DNA from 4 places in the Bacillus sp. UMB0893 genome. Region 4 is predicted to be linked to each of the others. Evidence: riboswitches for the same ligand, from Rfam matches in the RefSeq annotation. Region 4 holds a riboswitch; each other region holds the start of a gene.
The links. A riboswitch is a leader RNA that binds a small molecule or an ion and turns the genes downstream of it on or off. The one in region 4 is predicted to bind thiamine pyrophosphate.
Positions count from the first base shown of each region.

Region 1: it holds a riboswitch for thiamine pyrophosphate, as region 4 does, so the genes downstream of both, tenA (thiaminase II) here and thiM (hydroxyethylthiazole kinase) in region 4, are expected to answer to the same signal.
Region 2: it holds a riboswitch for thiamine pyrophosphate, as region 4 does, so the genes downstream of both, CYJ36_RS20015 (MTH1187 family thiamine-binding protein) here and thiM (hydroxyethylthiazole kinase) in region 4, are expected to answer to the same signal.
Region 3: it holds a riboswitch for thiamine pyrophosphate, as region 4 does, so the genes downstream of both, thiC (phosphomethylpyrimidine synthase ThiC) here and thiM (hydroxyethylthiazole kinase) in region 4, are expected to answer to the same signal.

Region 1 covers NZ_PKLB01000001.1:110,147-118,303, reverse strand. Annotated here, with positions in the region: gene CYJ36_RS00540 (DUF445 domain-containing protein) at 91-1,326, opposite strand; gene CYJ36_RS00535 (thiazole biosynthesis adenylyltransferase ThiF) at 1,459-2,475, opposite strand; gene CYJ36_RS00530 (thiazole synthase) at 2,476-3,243, opposite strand; gene thiS (sulfur carrier protein ThiS) at 3,247-3,450, opposite strand; gene thiO (glycine oxidase ThiO) at 3,455-4,561, opposite strand; gene tenI (thiazole tautomerase TenI) at 4,565-5,197, opposite strand; gene tenA (thiaminase II) at 5,161-5,847, opposite strand; TPP riboswitch at 5,919-6,028, opposite strand; gene CYJ36_RS00505 (monovalent cation:proton antiporter family protein) at 6,096-7,952, opposite strand; gene mgtE (magnesium transporter) at 7,972-8,157, opposite strand, start outside.
Region 2 covers NZ_PKLB01000010.1:349-8,505, reverse strand. Annotated here, with positions in the region: partial or broken gene CYJ36_RS20050 (AMP-binding protein) at 1-49, opposite strand, end outside; gene CYJ36_RS20045 (DMT family transporter) at 190-1,092, shown strand; gene CYJ36_RS20040 (hypothetical protein) at 1,234-2,295, opposite strand; gene CYJ36_RS20035 (GNAT family N-acetyltransferase) at 2,415-2,945, shown strand; gene CYJ36_RS20030 (NAD-dependent epimerase/dehydratase family protein) at 2,970-3,857, shown strand; gene CYJ36_RS20025 (hypothetical protein) at 3,878-4,075, opposite strand; gene thiT (energy-coupled thiamine transporter ThiT) at 4,178-4,750, opposite strand; TPP riboswitch at 4,859-4,960, opposite strand; TPP riboswitch at 5,103-5,213, shown strand; gene CYJ36_RS20015 (MTH1187 family thiamine-binding protein) at 5,318-5,611, shown strand; gene CYJ36_RS20010 (ABC transporter permease) at 5,583-6,374, shown strand; gene CYJ36_RS20005 (ABC transporter substrate-binding protein) at 6,391-7,383, shown strand; gene CYJ36_RS20000 (ABC transporter ATP-binding protein) at 7,388-8,125, shown strand.
Region 3 covers NZ_PKLB01000006.1:203,051-211,207, reverse strand. Annotated here, with positions in the region: gene CYJ36_RS14650 (FAD-dependent oxidoreductase) at 1-671, shown strand, start outside; gene thiC (phosphomethylpyrimidine synthase ThiC) at 1,041-2,771, opposite strand; TPP riboswitch at 2,871-2,980, opposite strand; gene CYJ36_RS14640 (Ger(x)C family spore germination C-terminal domain-containing protein) at 3,075-3,260, shown strand; gene CYJ36_RS14635 (PAS domain S-box protein) at 3,398-5,242, shown strand; gene CYJ36_RS14630 (hypothetical protein) at 5,257-6,159, shown strand; partial or broken gene CYJ36_RS14625 (methionine sulfoxide reductase) at 6,362-6,463, opposite strand; gene CYJ36_RS14620 (GNAT family N-acetyltransferase) at 6,800-7,306, opposite strand; gene CYJ36_RS14615 (hypothetical protein) at 7,310-7,600, opposite strand; gene CYJ36_RS14610 (HAD hydrolase-like protein) at 7,620-8,157, opposite strand, start outside.
Region 4 covers NZ_PKLB01000002.1:358,544-366,700, reverse strand. Annotated here, with positions in the region: gene CYJ36_RS07440 (sodium-dependent transporter) at 46-1,404, shown strand; gene CYJ36_RS07435 (LysE family translocator) at 1,459-2,097, shown strand; TPP riboswitch at 2,792-2,900, shown strand; gene thiM (hydroxyethylthiazole kinase) at 2,953-3,771, shown strand; gene thiD (bifunctional hydroxymethylpyrimidine kinase/phosphomethylpyrimidine kinase) at 3,758-4,579, shown strand; gene thiE (thiamine phosphate synthase) at 4,569-5,216, shown strand; gene CYJ36_RS07410 (alkaline phosphatase) at 5,279-6,925, opposite strand; gene CYJ36_RS07405 (GNAT family N-acetyltransferase) at 7,632-8,157, shown strand, end outside.

The sequences.
Region 1 (8,157 bases), on a different contig from region 4:
ATACATGTTATTAGTACCTGGTTATAATTATAGCACGCTCTTTTCTGTTTTTCTAGACTGCATCCCATTTTCAAGTATGCTGCATGCAAATTAAAAGAGCATTTTAACTCCAGTTAAGACGATACCAATGAAAAAGCCGCACACGGCTCCGTTCACCCGTATCCACTGTAAATCTTTCCCTACATTATTTTCAATCATATCAATTAATTTTTCATCATCAAGCTTGTTTAAATTCTCTTCTACAAGTTTTCCGATTTTCGAATGGTTTTTTTCAATAAAAAGAGCAATTTGTTCTTGTATTTTATTCTCGATTGCATCTGTTTTTTCCTGATCTCTCCTGATATTTTCAAGGAACCTGGCGGCAAAAGGCATTAGATGATCATCAATAACTGTACCTTCTTCAACGTAGGCTAAAGCTTTATCTTGTGTTTTCTTTAAGATTGTCATGAGTTTTTCAGAAGGGTCCCACTCTAAAATCAAGCGGTCTATTTCCTCTAATAAAGCATGATTTTCCTGGATCCCGAGCAATTCTTTTCGAATGCGGCCAAGGATTGCCTGACGATATTCACTATCAGGTCTTCGCAAACCGCGAATAACGTTAAGAATAATATCTTGAAGAATCTTTCCAAGTTTTTCTTCATTTATCATATTTCGAAAGGATTTTATCGCAAATTGTAAAAACCCATCTGCCTCGCCATTATCGATTGCCCGCATGGCGAATCTGCCAAATTCCTCTCTTTGATCATGTCTTGATGCCCATTCCTCAATCTTAACAAGCAGATAATCAAAGCTCTTTTCATCATACTTTCGCTCAAGCACTTGCTTAATGAGAGCTTGAAGCAGTTTCATTATTTCATCAGCCGTTAGATATCCTTTTAGCTGCTTCTGGATAAGAGGAGCCAGTTTTTCCAAATCCACACTTTCGATCATTTGGATGATGAGCGATTTCATTGTTTTTTTGAAAGAATCGGACTGCAGTTCTTTTTCTAGTATAGGCATCAGTTTTTCTGTCATATTTATTTGTGTTAATTTTGTTTGAATGCTCTCCTTTGACAGCCAATCATTTTCTATTGTATGAACGAGAGCTTTTATCATTCTGCTCCGATTTTTAGGAAGTAAAGCTGTATGGGGAATAGGAATGCCAAATGGGTGTCTGAATAACGCAGTCACGGCAAACCAATCTGCCAACCCCCCAACAAGCCCTGCTTCAAATCCTCCTTGCAGAAATTCTCCGGCAATTGTTCCTTGAAAAGGGATCGTTGCTGCAAACCCCGTTCCCATAACAGCAAGTGAAATCCCAGCTAAATGTTTTGATTTATTAGACATGACGAACCCTCAATCTTTCTAAATTTAAAAATATGTTTCTTTTTATTAATGCTAGTCTAAAAAGAGAAATAAATCCAATTATTTCACAGAAAAAAACCGGCCGATTTCACGGCCAGTTTTATTTACTGTATTTTATCCCAAATAACGCTGATAAATCCCCTTTGCTTCTGCCATATCTTTCGTCCCATGAATCAAAGCGCGCCCGTCCCGGAATACAACAATTCTGTGATGGCCAGTTTGAAAAGAGAGCAGATACGGATTTGCTGTAATCTCATCAACAGCTCTGCCCAGTGTTTTAGCAAGCTCCTTAAAATTCATTTCCTTCGATACAGCAGGCCTGATTTGAACAGTATCTCTGCCGCAAAGAACCGACGTTTTAACACTATTGTCCTGAGATAAAAAAGGATAGATTGGGTGATCGCCGCATGATGGACAGCCTGTATTTTTTAAGGCATTGACTTTTATTTGAGAAAATTGATTCCGCCAAATATCAAAAGAGAGCAGTTCTTTCCGTACTTGATCCTCTGCCCCGGTCAGCAGCTTGAGCACTTCACCTGTTTGGTAAGATGCTACCATTTGTACCGCAGGACTGATAATTCCAACTGTATCACACGTTTGGCCTTCCATTGGAATTTGCTTCAGCAGACAATTCAAACAAGGCGTCAGTCCAGGTATTACAGTATAAGTCAGGCCGTAGCTGCCGACACATGCCCCATATATCCAAGGAATCTTTTGTTTAAGTGCTGCATCATTTATAACAAGCCTTGTTTCAAAATTATCTGTAGCGTCAACAATGACGTCTGCAAGTTTTGAAAAATCGCAAATATTTTCAGCGGTCACATCTTCGATCATTGCGTTCACTTTAACCTCGTGATTAATTTCACCAAGTCTCTGTTTCGAAGCAACAGCTTTAGGCAGCCGCTGTTTTGCATCTTCTTCAGTGTATAGCTGCTGACGCTGCAAATTGCTCCATTCTACGTAATCACGGTCCACAATTGTCAGCGTGCCAACTCCAGCACGTACGAGCATCTCTGCATTTGCGGTCCCCAGAGCACCAGCACCGATAATTAATACATGACCATTCCGGATTTTCTTCTGTCCAGCTTCTCCAATAGGAGAAAATAAAATTTGTCTAGAGTAGCGTTCCATTTAGGATGTGATCATTCCTTCTTCCGGGCTGCTTGCAGAAGCATACGCTTTTACTGGAATTCTGCCTGCTTCATAGCTTAGTCTTCCTGCTTCTATTGCAAGCTTCATTGCCTCTGCCATTTTGACCGGATTGTCTGCTGATGAGACAGCTGTGTTTAACAGCACGCCGTCTGCACCTAGCTCCATCGCTTTTGCTGCATCTGCAGCTGATCCGATTCCAGCATCGATAATAACCGGTAAATTTGTTTGTTCAATAATAAATGAGAGATTCAGAGGGTTGATTATTCCTCGTCCTGATCCAATCGGTGAAGCACCAGGCATGATGGCATGAACCCCTGCTTCTTCAAGTCTTCTTGCCAGCACAACATCATCAGACGTGTAAGGAAGAACAATGAATCCTTCCTTAACAAGCTCCTCACTTGCTTTTAACGTTTCAATAGGATCTGGAAGCAGCGTTTTAGCGCATCCGATAACTTCTACTTTTATCATATCACATAACCCGGAAGCTTTAGCCAGCCTTGCAATTCTGACTGCTTCTTCAGCCGTTTTCGCTCCCGCTGTATTTGGCAGCAATGTGTAGCGTTCAAGATCAAGCTGCTCAAGAAAATTAGGCAAAGAGGGTTCAAAAATATTCATCCTTCTCACAGCAAATGTCAAAATGTCTGCTTCAGCAGCATGTACCGCTTCTTTTTGAATCTCAAAAGAAGGATACTTGCCAGTCCCAAGCAGCAGTCTCGATTGAAATGATATTCCGGCAATTGTTAACATGTTTCAGCCTCCTCCTACAAAATGGACAATCTCAAAAACATCACCATTTGAGATCGCTGTTTTCCCGTAATTTTCTTTAGCGATTATTTCAGAATTACGCTCGACGATGACGATTTTGGTGCTTACTTCATAAAAAGCCAGCATGTCTTCAACTGTTTTTACAGAAGACTGCATATCGATGCTGCTGCCATTCACTTTTACTCTCAAGGTCTCACCTCTCTGAACGGTTTATTTGAAACGCATGGATAAACTCGGAGTCTATCGTTCTATTTAAAAATAAATCTCGAATCATAACACCCGTTCTTGGAGCAAGCAGAATGCCATTCCGATAATGCCCGGCAGCCACAAAAAGATTCGGCATGGATGAAAGTCTGCCAATATACGGTTTTCCATCAATGGAACCAGGTCTCAATCCAGCCCATGCTTTATGAAAATGGGCATGTTCGATCACAGGCATGATTTTTTTCGCTTTTTCCATGAGAGCCGAAATGCCTTTTATTGTGGGCTCCTGATTCCAATTTCCATTTTCCATTGTTGCGCCAATAACGATTTTCCCATCAAGCTTTGGAACAAGATAACAGGACTCATGAAAAACAGTAGATGAAAGCTTGCTTCCCTGCAACGAAACAGAAAGACACTCTCCTTTTACAGGATGAACAGCAGCATTTCGCGCGAAATCATCTAAAATGCAGCTGCTCCAAGCCCCATTTGCAAGAACAAGAGATTCGCATAAATAATCACCTTGAGCCGTTTTAATTTCATAGTTAGATATATTAAAACGGTTTATTTTGTATACAGGTGTATTTTCATAGATTTTTCCATTCATTTGCAGAATTGCTTGTTTGAGAGCCTCACATAATAAAACAGGCGAAACCTGGCCATCTTTATCAATCCTAAGAGCTCCATGAATGGTTGCATTTAAATCAGGCTCATTTTTGAGCACGTATTCTTTGGAGTGCCATTCAACATCAGGTTCCAGCTCTGCTCTTTTTTTCAAAGACATCGCCTCCTCAGCTGTCATCGCCAGTTTGTACATCCCATTGTATTGAAGCTGAATATCTATGCCGCTTTCCAAAAGTAAATCTTGAGCTAACTCTGGGTAGAGGGCCTGACTTTCTTTTGCAAAATTAAAAAAAGCATCATTTTCTTCAGTTTCTGTATGAGCACCCAGCATGCCAGCCGCCGCTCTTGATGAACCGCTGCCAGTCTTTCCGCTTTCAAAGACGGCCACCCTCAGACCAGACTTCGATAAATAGTAGGCAGTGGAAAGCCCAATCACTCCTCCGCCGATAATTCCCGCGTCATATAATGGTTTCATAGCTTACACCCCTTTTAACTGTTTTGTTAATTCCAGTACAGCCTGGAGCGGGTCTTCTGCTGAAAATACATATGACATAACAGCGACTCCATCTATTTTCAAATGTCTTATTTCAGAGATAGAAGATGGAACAATTCCTCCAATAACAAAAACAGGAATTCTCACAGATCCTGCAATTTCCCAAGCTTCCTGAACTCCCCTTGCTTTTAAGCCTGGTTTTGAAGACGTTTGAAACACATGCCCGTACAGCAAGCGGTCTGCTCCATTTTCTTCACAAATTACCGCTTCAGCTGCTGAATGAATGGAACAGCCGACTTCAAGCTCCGGGAAATGCTGTTTAACAAGCTTCACATCAAAACTATGGGCTGGAAGCTGGACTTGATTCACACCCGTCATAATGGCTGCGTCAATACGATCATTGATGATCAGCTTTGATTTGGGCACTCCGTTTTGATGCAGCTCTTCAATTAATACGACAAGTTCCCCTGCCGTTTTCTTTTTTTCTCTAATATGGATCGCATCAGCTGCTGTATGTACATTCGTAATCACTCGAACGAGCTCTGCAATGCTCTTTTCTCCATCAGTTATGAGGTGCAATTTCATTTTTGGATCAGTATGGATTCGTTTTGTTCCCATGCCTCCATTGTCTCTGCCATTTCCCAAAAACGGTATTCGTACATCGAGCTAATGAGGAAGTTTTCTTTCATCATTTTTCTCTCGCGCTCACTTGAACGGGCAGCGATTTCATCCAGTCGATTGATTTGTTCCTCAACCAGTTCTTTAAACCAGTCACCATGATAAGTCGCAATCCATTTTTCATATACTTCATCCCCTGGCTTGCACTCTTTCAAATGCTCGCCAACTTCATAGTAAAGCCAATAACAAGGCAGTAATGCAGCAATGACTTCACCAATATTTCCAGTTGCGACAGAGCGGTACATGTGTGATGTATAGGCATAGGCAGTTGGAGCAGGCTTAAACATCTTGCGTTCCTCATCCGTGATGCCGAGCATAACCGAAAATTGCTGATGAAGTGAAAGTTCCGCTTCATATGTCCCTTGCGAATGAACGGCCATCCGGTATGTCGTGTGCAAATCAGGAGCCATTGCCCCTGCGAAAGACTGCACTTTTGCAAAGTGTGTTAAATAATATGAATCCTGCATTACATAATATTTAAATTTATCCTTTGAAAGACTGCCTTCGCCAATACCTTTTACGAAAGGGTGCTCAAAGCTTCCCTCCCACCATTTGTTTGCATATTCTCGGCATTCTTTTGAAAATGACATGTTTGTTTCCTCCCTTTTAGTAAAATCAAAACGCAAAAAACCACTTTTCGCATAGAAAAGTGGTGTATGAATAGACCTGTACACCACTTCCCTACGCTGGTTTTAGCCAGATCAGGTTCTGAGGGTCTTGAAGGCAAACTTCAATCTCAGCCCTTCTATAAGGGCTCCCCTAGCGGTTATTAATATGAATTTTTTAAATTTTACACTTTTATCATAACATGCTGTGAAAATCTTTCAAGCCGCAATTTTCAGCTTTTATGAAACTCCAGCTCTTGCCTAAGTTCATCGACATATTCTTCTGATCCAGTCAATATCAGCAAGTCTCCCCTTTTCAGCTCTGTATCTCCATGAGGAACGATCGACTCATTTTCTCTGAAAATACGCACAAAGATGACATCTCCTGTGAAAGGAAAGCTGCGGAGCATCATGCCGTCGTAGCGCCTATTGTTCATTTTTATCTGATAAAGCGCTGAATCGTTGTTCGTCAGTATTTTCATAATGCCTGGTGCTTCTATTAGTGCTCTGAGCATGGTTTTTGTAGAGAGCAGGACTGAAAATACATCGATATTCTTCGCCCTTAGCTGCTCATCTAACAGCGGCGAAGAGATTGCCGCAATGACACGGTCAACTTCCAGCTCTTGTGCAAATAATGCGATTTCGGCATTTGTATCCTCGTCTCCAGTAGCAACAATCAGGATGTCTGCCTCAAATACACCCTTAGACTGAAGCGTATCAAGTGAATAATCATCAAGTTCCTGTATTTGAAACAGAGATTCGGCAATCTGCTGCTCATTTTTATCAACATGCGTATGATACACGGTTGTATCATACAGCCTAGTATTTAATTCACGAGTGACAGGCAGCGTCATCTGATTGGCACCGATAAATGCCACTTTTAGCTTCTTCTGCGAAGATAGCTGCTCAGGAAATAATTTCTTAAACCCAATAGGTGTGAAAATACTGGTTAAGACAGCAGTCAAAATGAGAGCGCCAGACATCTGGGCGTCAATCACATTGACTCTTTCTCCAATGGTTGCTGCAGCAATGACAAGCGAGAGTGTTGAGGTTAAAAGAAAACCTGCAGCGAGAGTCGTTTTTGTGTCATACCATCTTTTCAGCAAGTAAATCGGCACTATTTTTGAAATAAGCAGAGCAATAAACAACAATGGAATCAGCATTAAGATTTTCGGATCTTTAAACAGCGACCATACATCGAGATCAACTCCTACCATAACGAAGAAGATCGGAATCAAGAAGCCGTAGCCAAACGAATCCATTTTTTGAACCATTTCCTTGTTGGGAGATAACAAAGATACGAGAACTCCCGCTAAAAATGCGCCTAATATATTTTCAGCGCCAATCGTTTCTGAGAGCGCCACTAAGACGATGATTAATGTAAATATAGCCCTTGTCCCAATTTGGATCGTCCCTTTGGACATCGTCTCAATAAACGACCTGCTTTGGAATGTTTTTCCTAGGAAATATAAGCATACACCAGCGCCGAATAATAGAAGCAACAGCCACGTATTTGTATTTTCTCCTCCATAAATTGAAGCAAACACAGCAAGCAGAATCATCGTCACCAAATCCGCAATAACTGCGACAAGTAAGATGATTTGCCCAATATTCGATTTCATAATGCCTGCATCTTTTAGAGTAGGAACGACAACTCCGAGCGAGATGGTGGAAATAATCAAGGTCATTAAAAACACATTCTCGATAAAACCTAACAGCACAAACAAATAGGAAAGAAGCAAAGATAAAATGAAAATCCCTATAAAGATCAGAAAAGAAACAACAAAAGTATTTGGAGCTTCTTTTCCGCTTGGGAGAATTTCTTTTTTCTTTCCCCCAATAAAAGCCGTGAAATCAATTTCAAGTCCGCTTAAAAACATGAGAAAGATAAAGCCTAACAGGGAAAGCGTTTCAAGCCACATATCTTCCTGAACAAGGTTGAACCCGCTTTTCCCAATAATAATTCCCATTATGATTTCTGCCACTACGACAGGCATCACTTTTATTTTCAGGCGATGAAGCAAGATCGGAGTGATAAATGCTGCTAATAAAACAATGACAAGTGATGAAAAGGAAGCTCCATGCACAATAGTTCCTCCATTTCTGATTCTAGATTAAATATTGCATGAATAAAGTGGCCATTCCAAAGTAAATAAGAATCGAAATAATGTCGTTAATTGTGGTGATAAATGGACCTGAAGCAACTGCAGGATCTACCTTCAGACGATGCATCACAAGCGGAACAAAAGCACCTGCTATCGTTGCAACGGTAAGCGTTGCAAGAACGGAAATACC
Region 2 (8,157 bases), on a different contig from region 4:
CCGTTTCTTTCAATAAGTTGCCGATTGTTACATTTTTTAATGGCTGCATAGGACCTCCCTGTACAAAAAGATTGGTTACGCTTTCATTATAAACTATTATTAGAAAATTTGAAAAACTATTATTCTCTAAAATATGCGGATGAAGTTGCAGTATAATAGAGAAGACACATATTTAGAAGGGGAACCATCATGAACAAAACTAATTTTTATCCATATCTTGCACTTGCCATTGGAGTCGCTGCGGTATCGACGTCTGCCATCTTCGTAAAATTGACCTCTGCACCTGCGCCGGTCATTGCTTTTTATCGCTTATTTTTCTCGACACTGATTGTTATGCCTCTTTTTTTGGCAAAATCATTGCCGCACTTAAAAACATTAACGAGAAAAGACTGGAGCTTTTCGATAGTAGCTGGTGTGCTGCTTGCGTTTCATTTTATTCTCTGGTTTGAATCGCTTAACTACACCTCTGTAGCGAGCTCTGTAGTCCTGGTTACATTGCAGCCATTGTTCGCATTTATAGGGACCTACTTCTTTTTCAAAGAAAAGGTTTCACTGCGGGCTATCCTCAGCGCATTGCTCGCCATCGCCGGCAGTGTTGTAATCAGCTGGGGAGATTTCCAGATCAGCGGACTTGCGTTGTTCGGAGACTTTCTTGCGCTTGCTGCCTGTGGCATGGTTACCGCTTATTTGCTTTTTGGCCAAGGGGTAAGAAAACGCCATACTCTGACACTTTATACATTTATCGTTTATGCAGCCAGCTCTGTGACGCTATTCTTGTACTGTGTTTTCTTAAACTATCCGCTCACCGGTTATCCAGGGCAGGATTGGCTCTACTTCCTGCTGCTTGCAATTGTTCCGACTTTGCTTGGTCACTCGCTGTTTAACTGGTCCTTGAAGTGGATTTCAACGAACGTGATTTCAGTCGCCATTTTATTTGAGCCAGTTGGATCAATTATTCTTGCTTATTATTTTCTGGAGGAAACGGTCATCCTGACACAAATGATAGGCGGTGCCATCATTATCGCAGGAGTGCTGCTCTTTCTTTTTGAAAAGAAAGAAGTTGCTGAGATTTCTAGTGAACAGGCATTATAAAAAAGTATAAAATTTTGCACAATGATTGCGAGCGGAATCGCCCAGCTCCTCGTCCAGAAAAAATCCGCTGGAAAAGTCAAAACCGGCTTTTCTGCCGGATTCTTTTTTGTCATGCCTGCGCTAAACGGGCATTGCGCTTTTCTAATGTTTCTCCATGATTTTCCGCTCTAGAGCTTTGTATGTGTAGTCAGTTTTCTTTATTAAAGCCTCCTCGAAGCTGCCTGTTTTCTTTGTTTCTTTCAGCAGATCCATAATGATTCCTTCCCCGAATTCATCTGTCAGAATCTGAACAGCATAGTAGCTTTGGGTATACACATCAGCGTTATCTTCCAATGCCTTCGTCCAGTTGGGAGAAATTTTTAATTTGTCAAAAGGAGTAATCTCTGTTAAAGGAATCTGCGGAACGTAGCCATTATAGCCCGCATATTCAGCCACACCTTCATTGAACCAGATCGGAATCTTTATGATGTCTATTTTTTCTTTTGCTAAAGCCTGATCAAAAAAGTAATGGGCATATTCATGGTAGAACGTCTGTACCATAAGCGGAGACGAGATATCAGCATCTTCTGGAATAATGACTCCCATTGTTTCTTTGATTGGATCATAAAACCCCAAGTAATCAACATAGTCTAAATCCTTAAGCGAGTCCGGGGATTCATTAAGCAAAATTAAGTCAATCGGTTTATCCTCAATCTCTCCAAACAAACGCTCGCTTATTTGCCGGGCTTCTTCAAATTCATTCTCTACAAGCTTTATATCCCTTTTTTGTTCTGGGGAATAAAAGACATTTAAATGATCAATCTCTTTCCTTTCAGCGGTTTTTTTATGCTCCGCATAAGGGTCAACTGGGAGATATGCATTAACCTGAAGTTCAAATTTTTCAAGGGGACCTAATGTCTGATCGTTGAAATGAGTGATCATCACATTCATAAGCCCTACAAAAAATAAAGAAATGAACAGACAGATGCTTGTGATCGACAAAAAAATCGAACCTGAAAGACCTTTTAAGAAAAGAAGATTCCTTTGTCTGCGATTGATAATTTGATAAATGGAATAGACAAACATAGCGATCAGCAAAATGGTAATGATGGCACCCGCAATAAAGCTGTCGCGAATATTTAAAAAGAGGAATAGACCGAAAAACATGCCGGTAAAAAGGATGATATATAAAATCGTTAAAAAAAGATGCAGAAGTATTTTCAAGTGTGAGCCTCCGAATGTTAAGTAGTCTTTTAAGATATTCTTCTTATTGAATAGAAAGTCCTTTTAAGAGTAGGAATTATATCGTTTCTGTCGAATTTTCATGTAGGAGAGTGAAAAATATGGAATATTCGATCAGGATAGCAGCACAAGAGGACGCGAAACAAATCGCGGTTGTTCATGTGGATAGCTGGAGAACGACGTATAAAGGAATTGTAGCGGAATCTTTTTTAGAAAAAATGACATATGAAAGCAGAGAAAGGCTCTGGGCTTCTGCAAGTCCAGATTCAGTAGTTGTTGCAGAAGATACAAATGGCAGGATTGTAGGGTTTGTCAGCTTCGGACCAGAACGGACGAAGGAATTTGATTTTGATGGAGAATTATATGCAATTTACCTTTTAAAAGAAGTACAGGGATCAGGCATCGGACGGAAGCTTGTGCTGGCTGCTGCAGAAGGGCTCATTAAGCAGAACCATCAATCTATGCTGCTATGGGTAATGAATGCAAATCCTTCGAAAGGCTTTTACGAACGTTTTTTACCAGAAAAGGTGGCAGAAGATGTTTATACGATAGAAGGGGAGGATCATCAGGAAACAGCTTTAGGATGGAGGGATCTGCAGAAGCTTGCTGCTGTTTTAAAGGAAAAGGTCTGAATTCAAATTGAAAGAGGGATCACTGTGAAGAGTGCATTAATTCTTGGAGGAACTCAATTTTTCGGAAAACGGCTTGTTCAAAAACTGCTGGAACATGGCGTGGAAGTTACGATTGCAACAAGAGGCGTAACGCCCGATGACTTTGGTGATAAGGTCCTGCGCCTGATCATTGATCGCGAAAATAAAGAATCAATGCAGACTGCATTTCATGAAAAAGAGTGGGATGCCGTCTATGATCAATCCTGCTTTTCACCGCTTGAGGCTAAATCTTCATATGAAGCGCTGCATGGTAAAATAAAGCACTATATCTTTACATCTACAATGGCCGTTTATGAATTTGGGAGAGGGCGAACGGAAGAGGATTTTGATCCATTTTCGTATGAACCTTCTTTTAACGAGCGCAAGGACTATAAAGGTATGGCAGGATACCAGGAAGCAAAGCGCAGTGCGGAAGCTTATCTTTTTCAGAATGCTGATGTGCCGATTACTGCGGTAAGGCCAGCTTTAGTTATAGGAACCGATGATTATACCGAACGATTTTTATTTCATGTGAAAAAAGTGAAAAATGGGGAGCAGATTGGAATCAAAGAACCTGGCTATTTTTATAGCTATACGTCATCGGAGGACGCAGCAGGATTTCTGTATGCGGCTGGAAGAAACGCATTAACAGGTGCATACAATGTGGCTTTTGAAAAAAGTCTCTCATTAAATCAATTGCTTGGCAAAATCGAAGATGCAGTCGGGAAAAATGTGATTTTGACACAAGAGATTACGAAGGAAAATGCTTCACCTTATGGATTGCCTGGTGATTGGACGCTCGATGTGTCAAAGGCTGCTGAAGCAGGATACTCTTTTCAGGAATTGGATCCGTATGTAAATCGTTTAATAGAAGTAATGAAAAAAGAAACGTGACTGTGTCGCGTTTCTTTATTTTAATGAGGCAGAATCTGCTGATGAAACATCGTAGCAAAGTAAGCGAAAACAAATCCGAGCGGAAATGAAAAAATCACAGACCAGCCGTTGACAGGACCGTCTTCATTGCTAATTCTGATCGCTTCAATATAACCGTAAATAAAGTGAATGAGCGACAATAAAAGTGTAACTAGCATTAATAAGTAGGATAGATTCATAATATGTCCTCCATAAGTGAACTCTACTACTCCTATTACATGCTGGAAAATGAGAGATTATGATAAAAAATACCGAAAAAGAACGGTGTATTAAAATAGAATCTATTTTCTTTTTAAAATTAATGATTTAGAAGTAGTCAGCATGAGTACAAGTATAATGGAACAAATAATAAAAGTAGGAACCATGTAAGAAGCATTATAAGCCGCAGAGTAGATGAGCACAGGCTTATCTCCGGCAAATTCGGCAAAGAAAACTGCTCCAGCTATTGTATGAGCTGCGAATCTCAGCAAGCTTCCGAGAAAGGCCGCTGCTGCAACATATGCAATCAAGCGTCCTTTGTTAAGAGGATTGATTGCGTTCTGTACTTGTTTATAAAATATGCCGCCGGCACCCACAACTGTAAATGCAACAAAGTAGTCAAGGAAACCTTGTACAGGGTGAACGATTGTCGTATAGCCCATAATTGTCTGAAGGAGTCCGAGTAAGAATCCTGTCAGCAATCCGCCTTTTATTCCATGACGGAAACCCATAATCAAGACAGGAACCATCGCAAGCGAAATGGATCCGCCCTGCGGCATTTTTCCAATGTAGCTTGTTAGTAAATCAAGCAAAAATGCAATTGCACCAAGGATAGCAACCTCTACTAAAAAGACAAGCCGCGTATTTGTTTGCATCATGTATACCCCTTTTCCAGCATCTGACCGGGGCTGTTTTTTCCATAATAAAAAGCAATGCGGGGAATGTCGGATGGTTTCCACGCACTGCTTTGGTTGGGTTATCACTTGAATCCATCGCCACATCCCTACGTCAGCTCTAACTAAACAGGTTCTATGGGTCTGAACAATACGTTCACTCTCAGCCGAATGGCTCCCCAAGTGGTCAAATGCAATATATGATTTAGAGACTACTATACAGGATGTTGCAAAATTCGACAAGGATAAATTCATATTTTTTTCAGAAAATAATGGAAATGCTAATCCGCCATCTTTACAAGCTTGTTAAATGTTGCTATAGTCACAATGAATCGAATATATGCAGGGGAGCTGAGTGAACTTGGCTGAGAGGATACTGATTCTTGTATCGACCCTTTAACCTGATCTGGGTAATGCCAGCGGAGGGATTGAGGAAAAAGCGTTATTTTTCCAGAACTTTGCGAATGCGTTAAGGCTGCCCTAGTGGCAGCCTTTTTTGTCGTTAGATCAGTAATTCATATATTAGAAGATAAAAGAGGGGGATAACAAATGGCCAGTGTAAATCTAGCATTTCAAGTGCTGCCTAAATCATCACGAGGCAATACATATGAGATTGTAGACAAAGCGATTGAAGTGGTTCAGCAGTCAGGTGTCAAATACGAGGTTGGCGCAATGGAGACTGTGATGGAAGGGGAGCTTGATGAACTGATTGAAATCGTGAAGAAAGCGCAGGATGCCTGCATTTCAGCTGGTGCTACAGAGGTGATGACACATATGAAGATCCATTACCGTCCAAATGAAGGAGTCACGATGGATGAAAAACTTAAAAAATACCGTGATTAAATCTGTTTCTGGAGTGGCACTGCCGGGATTTGTGCTGCTGGCATTCCTTTTTTTGTGGGAAATTGCTGTTATCGTCACAAAGATAGAAAAGTGGATCCTGCCGCGCCCTTCAGCTATTTTTATGACGCTCGCAGAGATGAGAGGAACGATAGCAGGGCATACCATGCAGACGATGACAGAAGCGGTGCTCGGTTTGCTTATAGCTATAACGGCAGGCGTACTGATTGCTATTTTAATAGACGCATCTGACTTGGTGCGAAAATCAATTGAACCGCTGCTTGTTCTTTCGCAAACTATCCCAATTATTGCGCTGGCTCCGTTGCTTATTATTTGGTTTGGTTTCGGAATTTTTCCTAAAGTGATTGTCGTAGCACTTGTCTGTTTCTTTCCGATAGCCATCAATCTTTCTGACGGTTTCCGTTTAGTCGACAGGGATATGGTAAAGCTCATGAAAACACTTGGAGCGAGCCGCAGACAAATGTTTTTGAAATTAAAGCTTCCAGCTGCAACACCTTTCTTTTTTTCTGGGTTAAAAATAGCGGGAACATACAGTGTCATGGGAGCGGTTATCGGAGAATGGCTGGGTGCGAGTCAGGGTCTTGGCATTCTTTTAACGCGATCTTCCCAGTCCTTTTTAACAGAAAAAGTATTTGCAACAATCATCTTAATTGTAGGACTAAGTTTAATCATATTCGCAATCATTGAATTACTGGCAAGAGTCATGATGCCATGGAAATATAAACAGGATAAGTATTCTAATTAGCACGGGGGAAGAAAAAATGAAGAAACTTGTATTCACTCTATTTAGCTTAATGTTCATCATTTCAGGGTGCAGCTCTGCGGAAAATACATCTAAAGATGAATTGAAAAAAGTGAAAATCATGCTTGATTGGTTTCCTAACACAAATCACACAGGTATTTATGCAGCAAAAGAGAAAGGCTTCTATGAAGAAGAAGGTCTTGATGTCGAAATCGTAGAACCAGGCGAGGGAGTCAGTGCCGATCAAATCGTTGCTGCAGGGGAAGCTGATTTCGCCATCAGCTACCAGGAGAATATTACACACGCTAGATCAACAGGTGTTCCAATTGTGTCGATAGCTGCAATCATTCAGGAAAATACATCTGCATTCGCTTCTTTAAAAGAAGAAAACATAATGTCTCCAAAAGATTTTGAAGGAAAAAGATATGGAGGATGGGGTTCCCCAACAGAAGAAGCTGTTATCAAAGCTGTGATGGATAAATCAGATGCTGATTTTGAAAAAGTGGATTATATCACGCTTGGTGCAACAGACTTCTTTAAATCGATCGGACGCGATACAGATTTCCAATGGATATTTCAGGGCTGGGATGGTATTGAAGCCGAACGGCAGGGAATCGAATTAAATTACATTTATTTAAAAGATCTTGATCCAGCTTTAAACTATTACACACCAGTTATTGCGACAAGCGAATCGAAAATCGCAAAAGAAAAGGAAACGGTCCAATCCTTCATGACAGCAACTTCAAAAGGTTATCAATTTGCGATTGAAGAACCAGAGGAAGCAGCGGAAATCCTGATTACAAATGTGCCTGAGATTAATGCTGAATTAGTAAAGAAAAGCCAAGTATGGCTCAGCGATAAATATCAGGGAGATGCTAAGCAATGGGGTGTACAAGAAGAAGAAGTCTGGAAAAGATATGCTGATTGGATGCATGAGCGAAAGCTGATTGAAGAGAACATTACCCCGAGTGAAGCTTTTACAAATGAGTTTCTCCCTGAAGATAAGGAATAACAGGATGCTTATTCTTTCTCAACTCAGCAAAACTTATTCAGATAATCTGAAAGTTGTGCTTCCGACAGACCTGACTGTTAGAAAAGGGGAATTCGTAAGCATTATTGGTCCAAGCGGCTGCGGTAAAAGCACGCTATTAGACATTATTGCAGGAATTAATAAACCTTCCGGAGGATCAGTGCATTATAACGGAGAAGACATTACAAATAAAACAGGTCTTGTCGGCTATATGCCCCAAAGTGATGTTTTATTTCCATGGAGAACTGTTTTGGATAATGTTATTCTTCCATTAGAGGTACAAGGGAACGGTAAAGCGGATGCGCGTGAAAAAGCACGCGGCCTCTTCCTTAAGTTCGGCCTTGCTGGGTTTGAAGATCATTATCCTTTTATGCTATCTGGCGGTATGAGACAGAGGGCTAATTTTCTTAGGGCTTTTTTGAATAATAAAGAACTCCTCTTATTAGATGAACCGTTTGGCAAGCTGGATGCAATGACCCGGCTTGAGCTGCAAAAGTGGTTTATTCGCATCTGCGAGGAAACGGAGCAGACAGTTGTTTTCATTACTCATGATATAGATGAAGCGATTTTTCTGTCTGATAAGATCTATATTTTTTCACCAAGGCCGGGACGTATTATAGAAGTAGTTAATGTTGAATTTAGCCGGCCGCGCTCAGATGAGCTTTTTACATCATCTGAATTTGCTTTACTTAAACGGAATTTACTTGATGTTCTTCATACTTAATCTATATAAAATGACGTGCTGGATTTCAGATG
Region 3 (8,157 bases), on a different contig from region 4:
ATGTTACAAAAGTAGTGACAACGAAAGGCGATTACGAAACAGATCTTGTTGTTCTATGCATCGGATTTAAACCAAATACAGAGCTGCTTAAAGGTCAGGTTGATATGCTTGATAACGGGGCCATCATTGTTAATGAGTATATGCAAACAAGCAACAAGGATATATTTGCAGCAGGCGACAGCTGTGCCATCCTATACAATCCAACCGGTAAGCATGCTTATATTCCTTTAGCTACAAATGCCGTTCGCATGGGTACACTTGCTGCTAAGAATTTAGTTCAGAAATCGATAAAATATATGGGTACGCAAGGAACATCAGGCATCAAAATTTATGACAATAATATTGCTTCAACAGGAATGACAGAAACGGCTGCTTCTTTTTTGGATATGAATGTGAAAAGTATCACAATCTTAGAAAATGATCGTCCAGAATTTATGCCAACTTATGAACAAGTTACATTAAAGGTTGTGTATGAAGAAGACACAGGAAGAATAGTCGGAGCGCAAGTGATGTCAAAAGCAGATCTGACACAGTCTATCAATACATTATCTGTCTGTATCCAAAATGGAATGACAATTGAGGAACTGGGTTTTGTCGACTTCTTCTTCCAGCCTCATTACAACAAACCGTGGAACTTTTTGAATCAGGCTGGATTGCAGGCAATGCAGTAACATATGAAAACAGCGGAATGCGTGGATTCCGCTGTTTTTTTCTTCATCAGCATTGAAAGGTATTCGGCAATAATTAGGAGGCAGATGGAAAAAAGAAAGTATTTCTCTCAAATCGGAAAGTAATGTTCAAATCTTGGCAAGTAATAATGGCATTTCGGCAAGTAATTTCCCTCTCTGGAAAGTAAATCAGGTTTCGAACGGAAAATGAGTTATGAAACTGGCTGATTAAACCCGAATTCAGAATAAAAGCCTGAATAGCCAAATGTACCGATGAAAAAAATGCTAAAACCTAGTTGTTTCGCCGAAAACATTTTTCAGTGCTTTAACTCATAGGATGTATTTGTAAAACCAGTTGAAAGAGCATTTATTTTATTGATAAATAGCTGATCCGCTATCCACAAATTCCTTTGATTTTTGCCTTAGTCCGTCTTCAATTTCTTGATCACGGACTGTGTTTCTTAAGTCATGTGAAATTCTCATCGAGCAGAATTTAGGACCGCACATTGAGCAGAAATGAGCGGTTTTTGCTCCTTCAGCAGGCAGGGTTTCGTCGTGATATTCTTTCGCACGTTCAGGATCAAGGGAAAGATTGAATTGATCTTCCCAGCGGAATTCGAACCTTGCTTTGGACAAAGCGTCGTCTCTATACTGTGCATTTGGATGGCCTTTGGCGAGATCGGCTGCATGGGCCGCAATTTTATAGGCGATGACTCCTTCACGGACATCTTCTTTGTTTGGCAGTCCGAGATGTTCCTTCGGTGTGACATAGCAAAGCATGGCTGTGCCGAACCAGCCTATCATCGCTGCTCCGATCGCTGAGGTGATATGATCGTAGCCTGGTGCGATATCAGTTGTTAAGGGTCCAAGAGTATAAAAAGGTGCTTCCTGGCAAATTTCCTGCTGCTTCTCTACATTTTCACGGATCATGTGCATTGGAACATGTCCAGGACCTTCAATCATCACTTGAACATCATGCTTCCATGCGATTTTCGTCAGCTCTCCAAGTGTTTCAAGCTCAGCAAATTGTGCTTCATCATTTGCATCTGCAATCGATCCGGGGCGAAGGCCATCACCTAAAGAAATAGAAATGTCATATTGCTTTAATATTTCACAAATTTCCTCGAAGTGAGTGTAAAGGAAGTTTTCTTCATGGTGGGCTAAACACCATCCAGCAAGAATCGAACCGCCTCTTGATACGATTCCTGTTGTTCTCTTAATCGTGAGCGGAATATAGCGCAACAAGACCCCGGCGTGAATCGTAAAGTAATCGACTCCTTGTTCTGCTTGTTCGATTAAAGTATCTCGATAAACTTCCCATGTTAGATCTTCTGCAACTCCCTTCACTTTTTCAAGCGCCTGGTAAATAGGAACTGTGCCAACAGGGACAGGGGAATTCCGGATAATCCATTCACGGGTTGTGTGAATGTCCTTGCCTGTTGATAAATCCATGATGTTATCTGCGCCCCATTTGATCGCCCACGTCATTTTTTCCACCTCTTCTTGGATAGAAGAAGTCACGGCTGAATTTCCAATATTGGCATTGATTTTGACATGAAAGTTTTTGCCGATGATCATTGGTTCGCTTTCTGTATGATTGATATTTGCAGGAATGATGGCCCTGCCGCCCGCGACTTCACTTCGAATGAACTCAGGATCCATATTTTCACGAATCGCGATAAACTCCATTTCGGGTGTAATGATTCCTTTTCGTGCATAGTGAAGCTGAGTGACGTTTCTGCCTTTGCGGGCTTTTAGTGCTTTTCTATCAGCGGAAAATACATTCCCTTTATCCGTTTGGTTCACCTGATAGCCATTGTCCTCAGGTTTAATTGTTCGTCCAATGTATTCCTCGGCATCTTCGCGTTCGAGGATCCATTTTCTTCTGATTTCTGGCAGACCTTTATTAATATCAATGATTGCTTTTGAATCTGTATAAGGTCCACTCGTATCATACACAAGTACTGGTTCATTATCCTGTGACAAACTAATTTCCCGAAACGGAACGCGAATGTCCTCTCTTGATCCGATTTTGTACGCTTTTCTGCTGCCATCAAACTGTGTTTTAAATGCGAAATTCAATCTTAACTCCTCCTTGTAAATAGTTAGTAGGGTTTCGATCAAAACCTGCGAAAAGAATAGAAAAAGGGTTCTGCATGAACAGAACCCTTGGGACAGTATGTGTAAAAACCAAAAAGATTGGCCTACGCCACACTGCTTCCCTACGCTGGTATGACCCAGATCAGGTTCAAAGGGTCAAAGAATCATGTTCTTCTCTCAGTCCAGCATCATGGACTCCCCTAGCAGAATGAAAAAATATTCATTTGTTAGCAAATATAACAGCTAAAAGAAAAGGCTGCAAGTGATATTTTTCACAATTTAGAATTCTCCTGATAATATTGGGGTTTGCAATCAGAGGAAACAGCAGCTAAGCTTCAAGCAGCCAAATGCGACTTTTTTGGTATTGACAGAGAGCTTATTGCCTACCATCCAGCTATCTGGAAAAAGGTAAAATGGGACGAAGATTATCAAAATGGCCTGATTGAACCAAAGGTAAGTGTGGAAATAATCCATCATGGTATTATTAATTAAATGGCAATCAGCTCAGTTCAATCATACAATACGGGCCATTCCTATTTTAGGTTACTAGGGACTTCGGGCAGTACCTTATATTTTGAAAATTTGATATATTAAAGGTGTGACTGTATTTGGAGGAGGATGGACACATAATGAAGAATCTGGACCAGAATCATGAAGAGAAAGTCCTTTCTCAGGAAAAACTTGAGGATTTTAGACAGGTCTATCTTAACCAGCTTGAACACTCTCCTACAGCATTTTTGATACATGAAGGCCGGAAATGGAAGTACATAAATTCTGCTGCAATGAAACTATTAAAGATCACCTGTAAAAGTGAACTGATAGGAAAGCCGATTTGGAACCTGATCGATCCCCAATATAGAGAAACAATTGAACAGAGAATTACGGAAACGAATAATGGAGTAACGCCGTCTTCAATGGAACAAATTTGGTACACAAATGAAGGTCTGCCCATTGTTGTGGAAGTGACCAGTTTGCCAAGTGTATGGGGTGACAGCCTTTCAACACAGGTTATCATCAGAGATGCATCAAATAAGAAAAAATTAGAAAAGGAACATGAAGATACTATAAAAAAATTCCGGCTGATAACTGGAAATATGCGGGATATAGTCGGACTGCTTGACGACAATGGACTGTTTACCTACGTTTCACCCTCCTATAAAGAAGTGTTAGGGTATGATCTTTCAGAAACTGTAGGGGACAGTCCATTCCAGTTTGTGCACCCGGAAGATCGTGAACTCATTTCAGGACAATTTTATAAAATGTTCAAGGATCATAGCCAATTAACGGTCGAATATCGGTATTTATGCAAGGATGGTTCTTACGTATGGCTTGAGTCGCATGGGATTCCTGTCGCTGAAAATGAATCCTTAAAGCTTGCTATCGTGATTTCACGCAACATTACAAAGAGAAAACAAACGGAAGAAAAGCTGAGAAAGAGCGAAAGCAAGTATCGGATTATTTTAGAGCACAGCAACGATTTAATTTGCGTTGTCGATTTGGAAGGAAACTATAAATATGCATCACCCTCCTACGAAAAAATTCTTGGATACGATCCTGAGAGTATGGTAGGACAAAACGTATTCACTTATATTCATGAAGATGATAAAAAAATGGCTGAGGAAATTGTAGAACGGCTATTCACAACAAAAGAACCTTTTACAATCCCATATCACAAGGTAAGTAAATCAGGACAAGCTGTTTTGTTTGAGGGAAAGGGAATGGCGGTCCTAAACAAGCATGGGGAGCCGGAAAGCATAGTATTTATTTCAAGAGACATTACAGAAAAAAGAAAAGTTGAGGAGTATATGCGCAATTACGAAAAGCTCTCTGTATTAGGAGAGCTGGCAGCGGGAGTCGCGCATGAAATCCGGAATCCGCTCACATCCATAAAGGGCTTTTTTAAGCTATTAACCGAAAAAGAATGCGATCAGCAGGATCAAGAATACCAGAATGTCATCATAGAAGAGTTAAGCAGGATCGAGCAGATTATCAATGAGTTTATGGCTTTGGCCAGACCGCAGGCGGTTCATCTAAAAGAATCGGCTGATATCGTGCAGCTCCTTAAAGATACGGTTATTCTGTTAAATCCTGAAGCTGCATTAAAGAACGTTCACTTTGATCTGCAATTTGATTCTGATGGTTCTTATATAGAATGCGAAAAAAATCAAATGAAGCAAGTTTTCATAAATGTCATGAAAAATGCTATCGAAGCAATGCCAAATGGGGGTACCCTAAAAATAAAGGGGCAAGAAAAGGAGCTTGTATCGTATCAGCTTACCTTTGAGGATAATGGAACAGGAATCGATGAACACCGATTAAAAAAGTTGGGAACTCCTTTCTTTACAACAAAAGAAAAAGGCATTGGACTTGGGCTTACGATCAGCAATAAAATCATTACAGATCATAAAGGACAATTTAAGATGGAAAGCGAAATTGGCAAAGGGACAAGGGTTATAATTACACTGAAGAAATAATGGGGGTCAGGATAATGAAGCTGTTTACAAACGAACAATTTCATAAAGCTCGTACATTTATGCTTGAAAAAGCACGCAAGGTTGACCGGGCATTATATCTTTTTGAGTTTGAGAATGGGGCAAAAGAAGATGTCATAACAGAATTAGAGGTATTTCAAAATCGTGATGGCGGCTTTGGAAATGGGCTTGAACCAGATTTTAGATGCGAGGAATCATCGGCTATGGCTTCAACAATTGGCTTGCAGTACTTATCAAGAGTCAAAGCAGATGAGGGGGACGCGATTCTTAAAGATGTCATCGCCTATTTCCTTCAGACATACCAAAAGGACATCCCAGGCTGGGAAAAAGTGCCGCCTGAAGTGGAATCAGCACCAAGGGCACCTTGGTGGAACTACCAGCAGGGAGGATCAGATTGGGGAAATCCAAATGCTGAAATCCTCGGCTATTTTTACGAGTATAAGAGTTTGATCCCTGCAAATCGATTATCGGGGCTTACAGATTACGCCATCAGCCATCTTCAAAACCAAAAGGAATATGAATTTCATGAATTGCTGTGCTACCTAAGACTAGCAGATAAAGCATCCCAAGATATTCTCCGTGAAATGACACCTTATTTGGATGAATTTGTAAACAAATGCATTGTCGAGAATCCGGAAAACTGGGGCGGGTATGGGCTGCAGCCTGCAGGCGTTATCCACTCTCCAAACTCCAGATATTATCCGTTATTTGCAGAAAGCACAGAACAAAACATAGATGCCATCATTGACCAGCAAACGGAGGATGGCAGCTTTGAACCAAACTGGTCATGGGGACAATACGAAGACACATGGCTCCTTGCAAAGGAAGAGTGGAAGGGCTGGATCACACTTGAGAAATTAAGACTGCTGCGTGAATTTAACCGAATTGAGGGATTATAAAAAAACTTCAGTGCTTCCGCTGAAGTTTTTTACTTAATACCCCAGCGAGACATAGGGTTCCAAGGATCATCAACCAATATCTCAACAATCCCATTCCGAATGGTGCCCTAGAAACCGGGAAAAGTGAAATGCAGGTCCCCAATAGAGCGATATGGTGCCTTTTCAGACACAGAGAAAGCCCCCGTTTTCCACGGATGTATTTCTAAAATAATTTGATAAACTCCTCATATCCTTCTTTCTCCAGGTCTTCACCAGGTACAAAACGCATTGCAGCTGAATTCATACAATACCTTAGTCCTGTTGGCTTTGCTTGAACGGCAGTACTGCCTGCTGATCTCGTGAATAAAGCTTCTCCGCCCTTGAACAGCACAAATGTAAGAATTGGAATCAGCACGATTGACATGATAATCTTCACACTTCTTTTTTTCAATCATCCCATCCTTTACATGTTTAAAAAGGAAACGTGTCAGCAGTTAAATAGGATCATTTAGTCTTCCTCTTTATCGTACAAAATTTGAGGATTCATGAACAGCTTTAACGCTCCAGACATCTTTGATATGCAGAGGCAGGCATTCAAAAAAACTTGTTTGTGAACACATAAAAAAACGGGTGATAAACGTTGCGTCTATCACCCTGTCCATTAAATGCTTCTTATGTAGCGTATGCTTTTATATGTTTCATTTTTGACATTTCCAAATCTTTCCAGTTCTTCTTGAAAAGTAAAGCCGCGAGCCTCGTAGAATGGAATGCCTAAATCGTTTCCTTTTGCTACAGAGACTCTCTGTTTGGATGCGCCATATTTTTTTTGATCCTCTGTTATGGCGTTTAAAAGAAGGGTTCCGATCCCTTCTCCGCGTCTCTTTGGATCAAGGTAAAGGACATAAAGTTCAGCTGTCGTATCATCAGCCATCCCGCCTCCGCCTGCACCAACCACATGATTATGTTCAATAGCAGCAAACCAGCCATTCCAATAGCGGCTATGCTTGATAACTTCATCAGAAATGCGCTTTTCATTGTAAAACTCTTCAATTACTCTATCAATATAATTAGAGCTGTGTGAGTGTTGGTACGTGTTCCTATACCCATCACTGCAGACTTGGATGATGCCATGGACATGTTCCGGTTTTCCTTTTAGAACCGTAATCACCCATTAATCCTTCACATGGTTTTTTACTCTTCGGGAATAAAAGCTGAAAATAAATACTACCATGGCACAAGCAGAACCTGCCATAACGAACATTCCGTCAAACGTGTTGTGACTGCCTGTTAGTTGCCACAATTTAAATGGAATGACCAGAACGACGATGCTGATAATTATACCTAAATAAATTTTGAGGATATTTTCACTCGTATTTTTACTTGAACCTTTCAGCTTTGCAAGTGAATCTAAAACAAAGACCAAGAGCAGCAATGCTGCTATCAAAATGAAAAAATTTCCCATTATTTCACCTCATTTATAGTTAAACAAACGTTTGATTAAGCTGTGTATTTTCTTGTTGCAGCAAGGACTTTTTTAGTTCGCTCACCGATAGTGCAATGATATCCGGTTCAGCTGAACAGATTTCTTCTTTTGACCCATATCCATACAAAACGCCAATCGATGAGATGTCATTTTGTTTAGCGCCGATTAAATCATGCACACGGTCACCAATCATGACGATCTCGGGTTTTGATATATTCGGATAATGTTTTAAAACCTCTGCGATAATTTCTGATTTAGCTGTTCTTGTGCCATCGAGATGGCTTCCGACAACTCTATCAAAAAAGGAATCCATTTTAAAATGGGAAAGTATTTTTTCCGCAAAGATTGTTGGTTTCGATGTAGCAACAGTGAGGATTATCTTTTCATGCTGCAAGGCTTCAAGCAGGTCAATCATTCCAGGATAAACCTCATTTTCATACATACCCTTCTGCGTAAAATATTCTCGGTAGTATTGAATGGCTTCGCTGGTCCTCTGTTTGTCAAATTTTAATTGTGTTTTGAACGATTCTTGAAGT
Region 4 (8,157 bases):
TTTGCGTTCACATTAATAATAGACAGAATTTATGAGAGGTGCATAATGAAAGAAAGTCAGCAGTGGTCTTCAAAACTTGGATTTATTTTAGCAGCAGCGGGGTCTGCCATCGGTCTTGGAGCAATTTGGAAATTCCCGTATATCGCAGGCGTAAGCGGCGGGGGCGCCTTCTTTTTCATATTCTTATTGTTCACGATCTTGCTTGGATTGCCATTGCTTCTAGCAGAATTCGCAATCGGGCGAAGCACCCAAAAAGATGCGATCGAGTCATATAAAAAAATTGCACCAAAAACAAAATGGGCTTCAATCGGGTATCTAGGCATGATTACATGTTTTATCCTGCTCTCCTTTTATAGTGTAATTGGCGGCTGGATCATTTTATATTTAGTCAAAGCTATGACAGGCGGGCTGAATGGACTTAATCAGCAGCAGTATGGGGAGTTATTCGGTGCTACGATTTCAAATCCGCTGCTTAGCGTGGGAGCACACCTTGTATTTATGATCATTACCATTGCAGTTGTTGCAAAGGGTGTTCAAAATGGAATCGAACGCACAAGCAAATTTATGATGCCGGCCTTATTTCTTTTATTCATAGTCTTGATCGTCCGTTCCCTTGCTTTAGAAGGGGCAATGGAAGGTGTACGATTTTTATTTCAGCCCGATTTTTCAAAATTAACATCAGAAGTGATTCTTGCAGCACTTGGACAATCTTTTTTCACACTAAGTGTGGGTGTTTCCGTTATGGTCACCTATAGTTCATACTTGCCAAAGGAATCAAATTTGCCTCAATCAGCGATCTCGATTGTCGGTATGAATATTTTTATCGTTGTTTTAGCAGGATTAGCGATTTTCCCGGGTGTCTTTTCCTTTGGGCTGAAGCCTGATGCTGGTCCCGTATTATTGTTTAACGTTTTGCCGACTGTTTTTAATCAAATGGCATTTGGTATGGTGTTCTTTACGGCCTTCTTGCTGCTATTCTTATTTGCATCATTAACCTCAGCATTTTCGATGCTCGAAATAATTGTATCTGTGATTTCAAAAGGAGATACGGCCAAACGGGTAAAGTGGTCCTGGATCATTGGAATCCTTATTTTCGCAGTTGGCGTACCATCAGCTTTGTCGTTTGGAATTTGGAGTGAAGTTAGCATTTTTGGAAAAACGATTTTTGATGCAGCAGATTATTTGGTCAGCAACATCTTAATGCCGATTGGTGCACTTCTTATTTCCATTTTTGTTCCTTTGAAAATGAAAAAAAAGATGCTGTACGCAGAATTGGCTCACGGTTCTGCTTTATCTAAAGGTCTCTTCAACTGCTGGTTCTTTTTAATGAGATATGTAGCTCCAATTGCGATTTTCCTTGTCCTTTTGGATGTATTAGGTGTATGGAAGCTTTTATTTAAATAGATAACATCTTTTCAGTCATCCCATCCATATGTTAAAATTGGTAAAATTCAGATTATGGAGGGGAATGTTTTGGAGCAATTATCTTTGTTTGTCATTATGTCAATTTTATTAATCCTATTGCCTGGGCCCGATACAGCTATTGCGACAAAGAACACAATTGCCGGCGGCAGAGCAGGCGGAATGAAAACAGTGCTTGGCACGTTAACTGCACTTATGATTCATACATGTGCTGCAGTATTAGGGTTATCAGCACTTATTGTGAAATCAGCCTTTCTTTTTTCTATTTTGAAGTATGCAGGAGCTTGCTATCTCATATATTTAGGTCTCAAATCATTATGGTCATTAAAGAATAAGGACACATTTCAAGATGGTAAAGTACTAAATCATGAAGCCAAGCGTGTTAACTGTTTTAGACAAGGATTTTTAACAAATCTCCTTAACCCAAAGGTAGCTGTTTTCTTTTTAACGTTTCTGCCGCAATTTTTGGAGCCTGGATCCAATACATTCATCCAATTTATGATTATGGGATTAACGTATACGCTTTTAACATTAATTTGGTTCATCGTTTACATCTATTTGATTCATCAATTAAATGCTTTTATGAAAAAACCTGCTGTTCAAAAGTGGATGGAAGGCATTACTGGAACTGTGCTCATCGGATTTGGCATTAAATTAGCTTTGGAGAGAAAGTAAAGACATCAGAAATGGTGTCTTTATTATATTTGCACCTGCACATCTGAATTGCTCAATGAACCCAATGAAGTTGGGTTTTTTTTATGTTAGGCTGTTTTCGCATTGATTGTTGTTTTGGTTATTCATTGTACCCGTGGATTTACGCTGCAGGCACTTGCTTTCCGCGGGGAGGGATGGGAGCCTCTATTCCCGCAGGAGTCAAGTGCCTTCCGCTTCAATCCACTAAAGGTTTTAACCATTTTTTCTAAAAGCAACAAACTTTACGAAAAGAGCCTTATGTTAAGATATTTGATTTACATAATAATGAACTCTGAAAGGAATAATAATCCATACCAAATAAAAAGCTCGAGGAAAACTGAGGGATTGAATATGTCAAAACAATCTATTGAATTGTCTAAATCTCTAGAAGAAAACATGGCAATGATTAAAGCGAAACTAGGTGACAGTTCAGATATCCGATTTAAAGATATTGTGAATCAGGGCTAACGCTTTTCTATCGTATACATAGATGGGATTGTAGACAGTGAGCAGCTTTAAGAATCGATTTCCGCAAATACCGCATTAATGAGAAAAATAATTAGAGATTCTTCTTTGCGAATTGAAGATCAGACAAACATTAACTCAAATACAATGTTTAAATATAGATAAATAGTTGCAATTCTATCTAGAGAAGAGTAGACTTTGTATCATCAAATCAAATAAGATCGGGAGCTTGTGGAATCAGGCTGAGAGTACGGCTAACTGCCGTAGACCGAATGAACCTGTTGGATAATGCCAGCGCAGGGATGTGATTCAGGGATACCTATGAGCACTTTGCCGCGGCAGAGTGCTCTTTATTTTTTGGGAGGGAAAAATATGATAGAACCGAAAAAGATTGGTGCGATTTTAGAAAAACTAAGAACAGAAAAACCATTGGTGCACAATATTACAAACGTAGTGGTAACGAATTATACAGCAAATGGTTTGTTAGCTATCGGAGCCTCTCCAGTTATGGCATATGCAAAAGAAGAAGTGGCTGATATGGCCAAAATTGCAGGTGCACTCGTATTAAATATTGGCACCTTAAATAAAGAAAATGTAGCATCCATGCTGCTTGCAGGTCATTCTGCCAATCAGCATGGCGTGCCAGTCATTTTTGATCCAGTTGGAGCAGGCGCTACAAAATACCGTACAGAAACGGCACAAAAAATAGTAAAGGAACTGGACATTGCTGCAGTTAGAGGGAATGCTGCTGAAGTGGCAAATGTCGTCGGGGAGAGCTGGGCTATAAAAGGAGTCGACTCCGGTGATGGCGAAGGTGACTTAATCGCACTTGCTGTGAAGGCTGCCAAGCAGTTAAACACAATCGCGGTCATAACAGGAAAACAAGATATTGTTTCAGATGGTGAAACAACATATATATGCAAAAATGGTCATTCTCTTTTAACAAAAGTAACGGGTGCAGGGTGTTTACTAACCTCTGTTATCGGAGCATTTTGTGCAGTTGAAAAGGATTATGTTCTTGCTTCAGCCGCAGCATTATCGGTTTACGGAAGTGCTGCGGAACTTGCAGCTGAAGGAATTGAAGGCCCCGGAAGCTTTCAAATCGAGTTTTTAAATATGCTTTATAATATTTCAGCAGATGATATTCAAAAACTTTCTGCCCTTGAGGAGGTCAGCCATGTCAATTTCTAAAGCACTAACAATTGCAGGCTCTGACAGCGGCGGCGGAGCAGGAATTCAGGCGGATTTAAAAACGTTTCAGGAATTGAATGTATTTGGAATGTCTGCTATTACAGCGGTTACCGCTCAAAACACACTAGGTGTACATGGTGTGTTTCCATTAACTGCGGACGCGGTTGTGCAGCAAATTGAAGCGATTGGTTCAGACCTTGGAGCTGATGCCATTAAAACAGGAATGCTTTTTAATAGTGAAATTATTGAGGCTGTCTCTGACCAAATAAAGAGGTTCAACTGGAGCAGAGTAATTGTAGACCCCGTCATGATAGCCAAGGGAGGTGCATCCCTTTTACAGGATGAAGCAGTCGAAGCATTGAAAAATCATTTGCTTCCTCTTGCTTTAGTCGTTACACCGAACATACCCGAAGCCGAAGTGCTGACAGGAATGAAAGTTAACAATCTCGATGACCGTCAAACAGCTGCTAAAATCCTGCATTCTTATGGGGTTAAGAATGTGGTCATTAAGGGAGGACATGCTGACAGTGAAGAGCAGTTAGTAGATTTGTTGTTTGATGGAACCGAATTTAGCTATTTTACGAGCAGACGTATTGATACAAAAAACACGCATGGCACTGGATGTACATTTGCAGCAGCGATCACAGCAGAAGTGGCAAAAGGAAAGTCAATCTTTGATGCTGTGGAAACTGCGGTGGACTTTATCCAAGAAGCGATTAAAGAGGATATCGGGTTAGGGCTGGGACACGGACCGACAAATCATTGGGCTTACCAAATGAAAAGGCGGGGACAGCAGTATGTGGAATGAAAATGTCCGCGAGAAGCTAAAGCTTTATTTCATTATGGGGAGCATAAACTGTACGCAAGATCCTAAACAAGTCCTGCTTGAAGCTATCAAAGGCGGCATTACAATGTTTCAGTTCAGGGAAAAAGGAACAAGTGCTTTAACCGGAAGAGAAAAAACAAATTTAGCACGAGATTTACAGGAAGTTTGCAGGAAGCATGGAATCCCATTTATCGTAAATGATGATATAGAATTAGCTGTTGCACTAAATGCAGATGGCGTTCATATTGGGCAGGATGATGCGGATGCGAAGCAGGTCAGAGAGAAAATAGGTGACAAAATTTTAGGTGTTTCTGCACATACGCTGGCTGAAGTAAAAAAAGCAATGGCTGATGGAGCGGATTATATCGGTGCGGGACCGATTTATCCGACTCTGACTAAATTGGATGCAGAACCTGTGAAAGGGACCGCTCTCATTGAAGAAGTAAGAAATTCAGGCATTCTAGTCCCAATCGTAGGCATCGGGGGAATTCAAGCGGACAATGCCCATGAAGTGATCGAAGCAGGAGCAGACGGGGTTTCGGTCATAACGGCAATCAGTCTTTCTGAAAATGTGTATGAAAGTGCAGCTGCATTGAAGAAGGCAGTGAAAAACTTATAATATCTATCATAATATCTTGTTAAAAAGAACGAGCAGATTTTTTAATCTGCTCGTTTTTAACGTTATCTGGATTTTTTAACTAATTCGACCGCTTCTTTTGAAAGGTGGAAGGACTCTTTTGTCTGAATGGTAACGCCATCAAGCTCAATTTCTTTTCCATTAAGAATGACGATATTTTTGTTTACAGGAAATTCAGCCGTTGTTTTTCCTTTTTGTACGATAAAAACTGGATTATTTGCATCTGAACGATCATCTTTTATTTTTGCGCCTATTGCTTTAAAAGCAGTTTCGGCATTTACAAACATTTTTTCATCTAATTTTTTTAAGTCAAAGCCCATAGCAGATGCCGCTTTAAGTGCGATGTCCGTATTTTCAACTAATCCTTCTGGCTTACCGGGTCCGTATGAATACATGAAAAGATCTTCACCTGTATGTCCTCCGCTCGTAAATCCTATATTCGCACGGTTTGCAAGCAATTCAACAAGTGTTTTCCCTAAGTTTGCACTTTCATTAATGGCTTTTGTTTCGTCAGCAGAAGGGCTGTCAATTCCATAAAGTGCAGCAACTTCCAGTTTGTTCGATTGATCAGGTTTTAACTGCTTCAAAGCACCTTCAAGCGTCATTTTTGATTTTTTTAAAGGATCAATGTAATCAGCAACCGGAATAGACGGATAAGAAGAGGATGTGTTTTTGTTCCCTATTGATATACCGCTGTTCCCATGATCAGATAGCGCAATAATCATGGTGTTTTTATCTTTTTTGGCATACTCAAGTGCTTCTTTTACTGCAGCATCAAAAGCAAGAGTATCACTAATCATTCCGATAGGGTCATTTGCATGTGCAGCCCAGTCAGGTTTGCTTCCTTCAACCATCAGGAAAAACCCGTCTTTATCTTTAGAAAGAGTTGAAATCCCTTTTTTAGTCATCTCAGCAAGTGTTGGTTCATTTGGATTTGTTGTGGCACGGTCCATGTCATAGGCAAGAGCAGCAGGAGCAAAAGCACCCCATAGCTTGCTTGATTTGGATTTCATCAATTCATCTCGAGTTTCAACAAGATCATAGCCTTTTTCTTCTGCAACTTCAATTAAATTTTCTCCATCTTTCCTATTGTTTTTGGCTTGTCCAGGCAACAGCGAATCTTTTCCTCCGCCTAGAACGACATCCATTTCTTGATAAAGCTGCTGTTCGGCGATATTGTCATACTCACTGCGGTGGGAAACATGAGATGAAAAAGCAGCCGGTGTTGCATGCTGGATTTCAGAAGTCGAGATAATGCCAGTTGCTTTTCCGATTGATTTTGCACCTTCCAGTACGTTAGCCACTGGTTTATAAGCATTTTTCGCAAGTGAGGGGTCTACTCCAGGGCTATTTACTGTTTCAGGAAGAACCCCGACTAATTTGTCATTTGATTTGTTGCCGGTTGCCATGGCTGTACCGGCAGGAGCTGAATCTGTAATGGCTGATTCTGCCGAATAGGTTCTGACACCGCCGCTTAAAATCTCATCCATTGCAAGCGGTTCGCCCTTATACCATCTGGCAAGTGTTGTTGTGCTTGAACTGACGCCATCCATGACAAGAACAATGACGTTTTTAGCCTGTGCCTGATCTTTTTTTGCTTCAACCTTGCCAATATTAGCTGTAAAACCAAGTGAACCAACTGCCAGGGTTCCAGCTAAAGTAACACCAATCATCTTCTTATTGAATCCCATTTTAATTCCCTCCCGATCTTGTACTAACAATCTTAAGGTTAATCATTAATTATAAAACTAGTATGTAAATAATGTTAAGTCCCCTTTTATATAGTATTACTGTTATGTTAAGGTAGTTCGGAAGGAGTGGGTGAAAATACACATATAGATTAAATAAGGATGCGTTTTTATCAATAATATTATTATGTAAACAGTAGTTGGAAAATATTGATTCTTATATTAAACCAAATTGATTGCGAAATCGCAAAAAAATCCATGAAATTAAAGCCTCCAGGAGCTTTCTTATGAAATGGAAGAAGAGGTCCTTAAAATTGCAGACTTGTCTTACATCCTCACTATTTTCGTTTAGGAATAGCTTCGTCATTACTTGCTTATTTGTTGAATATTAAGCTTTTGGTTTTCTTGAAGCAAAGGAATTAGAAGTTGCACCCGAAGTAAATATAACAGTGTTTGAAAAAGTGGGAACAGATTAATCAAAATCTGTTCTCTTTTTTGATTTTTTTAATGAAAATGATTAGGTACGATGTGCTAATTCACTAGAATTTTTCCAGTAAATTCATAGGCAGGAATGACTGATTTTTCAGAAGTCATTGACATTGATAATCATTTTCAATTAATATTCATGTGTACTCACTGACAAGACAGTAAGGAGCTGAATCACATAGAAGACGTAATTGGATTCGATGCCATTATTGATGATAAGGAAATGAAACATCATATTTTACTTCGTCCTGTTAAAATGATCGATTTCGAAGTGTTATACATCTGGATGCAACAGACTCATATCGCACCATTCTGGAAGCTGAACGTAAATAAAGAAGAGTTTCAAGTCTACTTAGAAAGGACATTAAAAGCAGAACACAAACGTGTTTTTCTATGTTTTATAGATCATATCCCTGCAGGTTATCTGATTGCGTATTCCATCGAGCATGATCCAATAAAAGAGTATTATCAGGCAGAACCCGGTGATCTTGGCATGCATTTTTTAATTGGACCAAGGGAATTGTTGAACAAAGATGATGGTTTGATGATAGCAAGGGCAATGACAGCATTTTTGATGAAAAAATACAGCTGCAGCCGAATTATAGGCGAGCCTGATATTAGAAATCGGATAGTCATTCCAATACTAAAGGAAATGGGTGGATATGTTGCTGATACTATCTCCATGCCGCATAAAAAAGCAGCGTTAATTATTGGGGAAAAAGACCGTTTCCAAAAGTATATGTCAAACG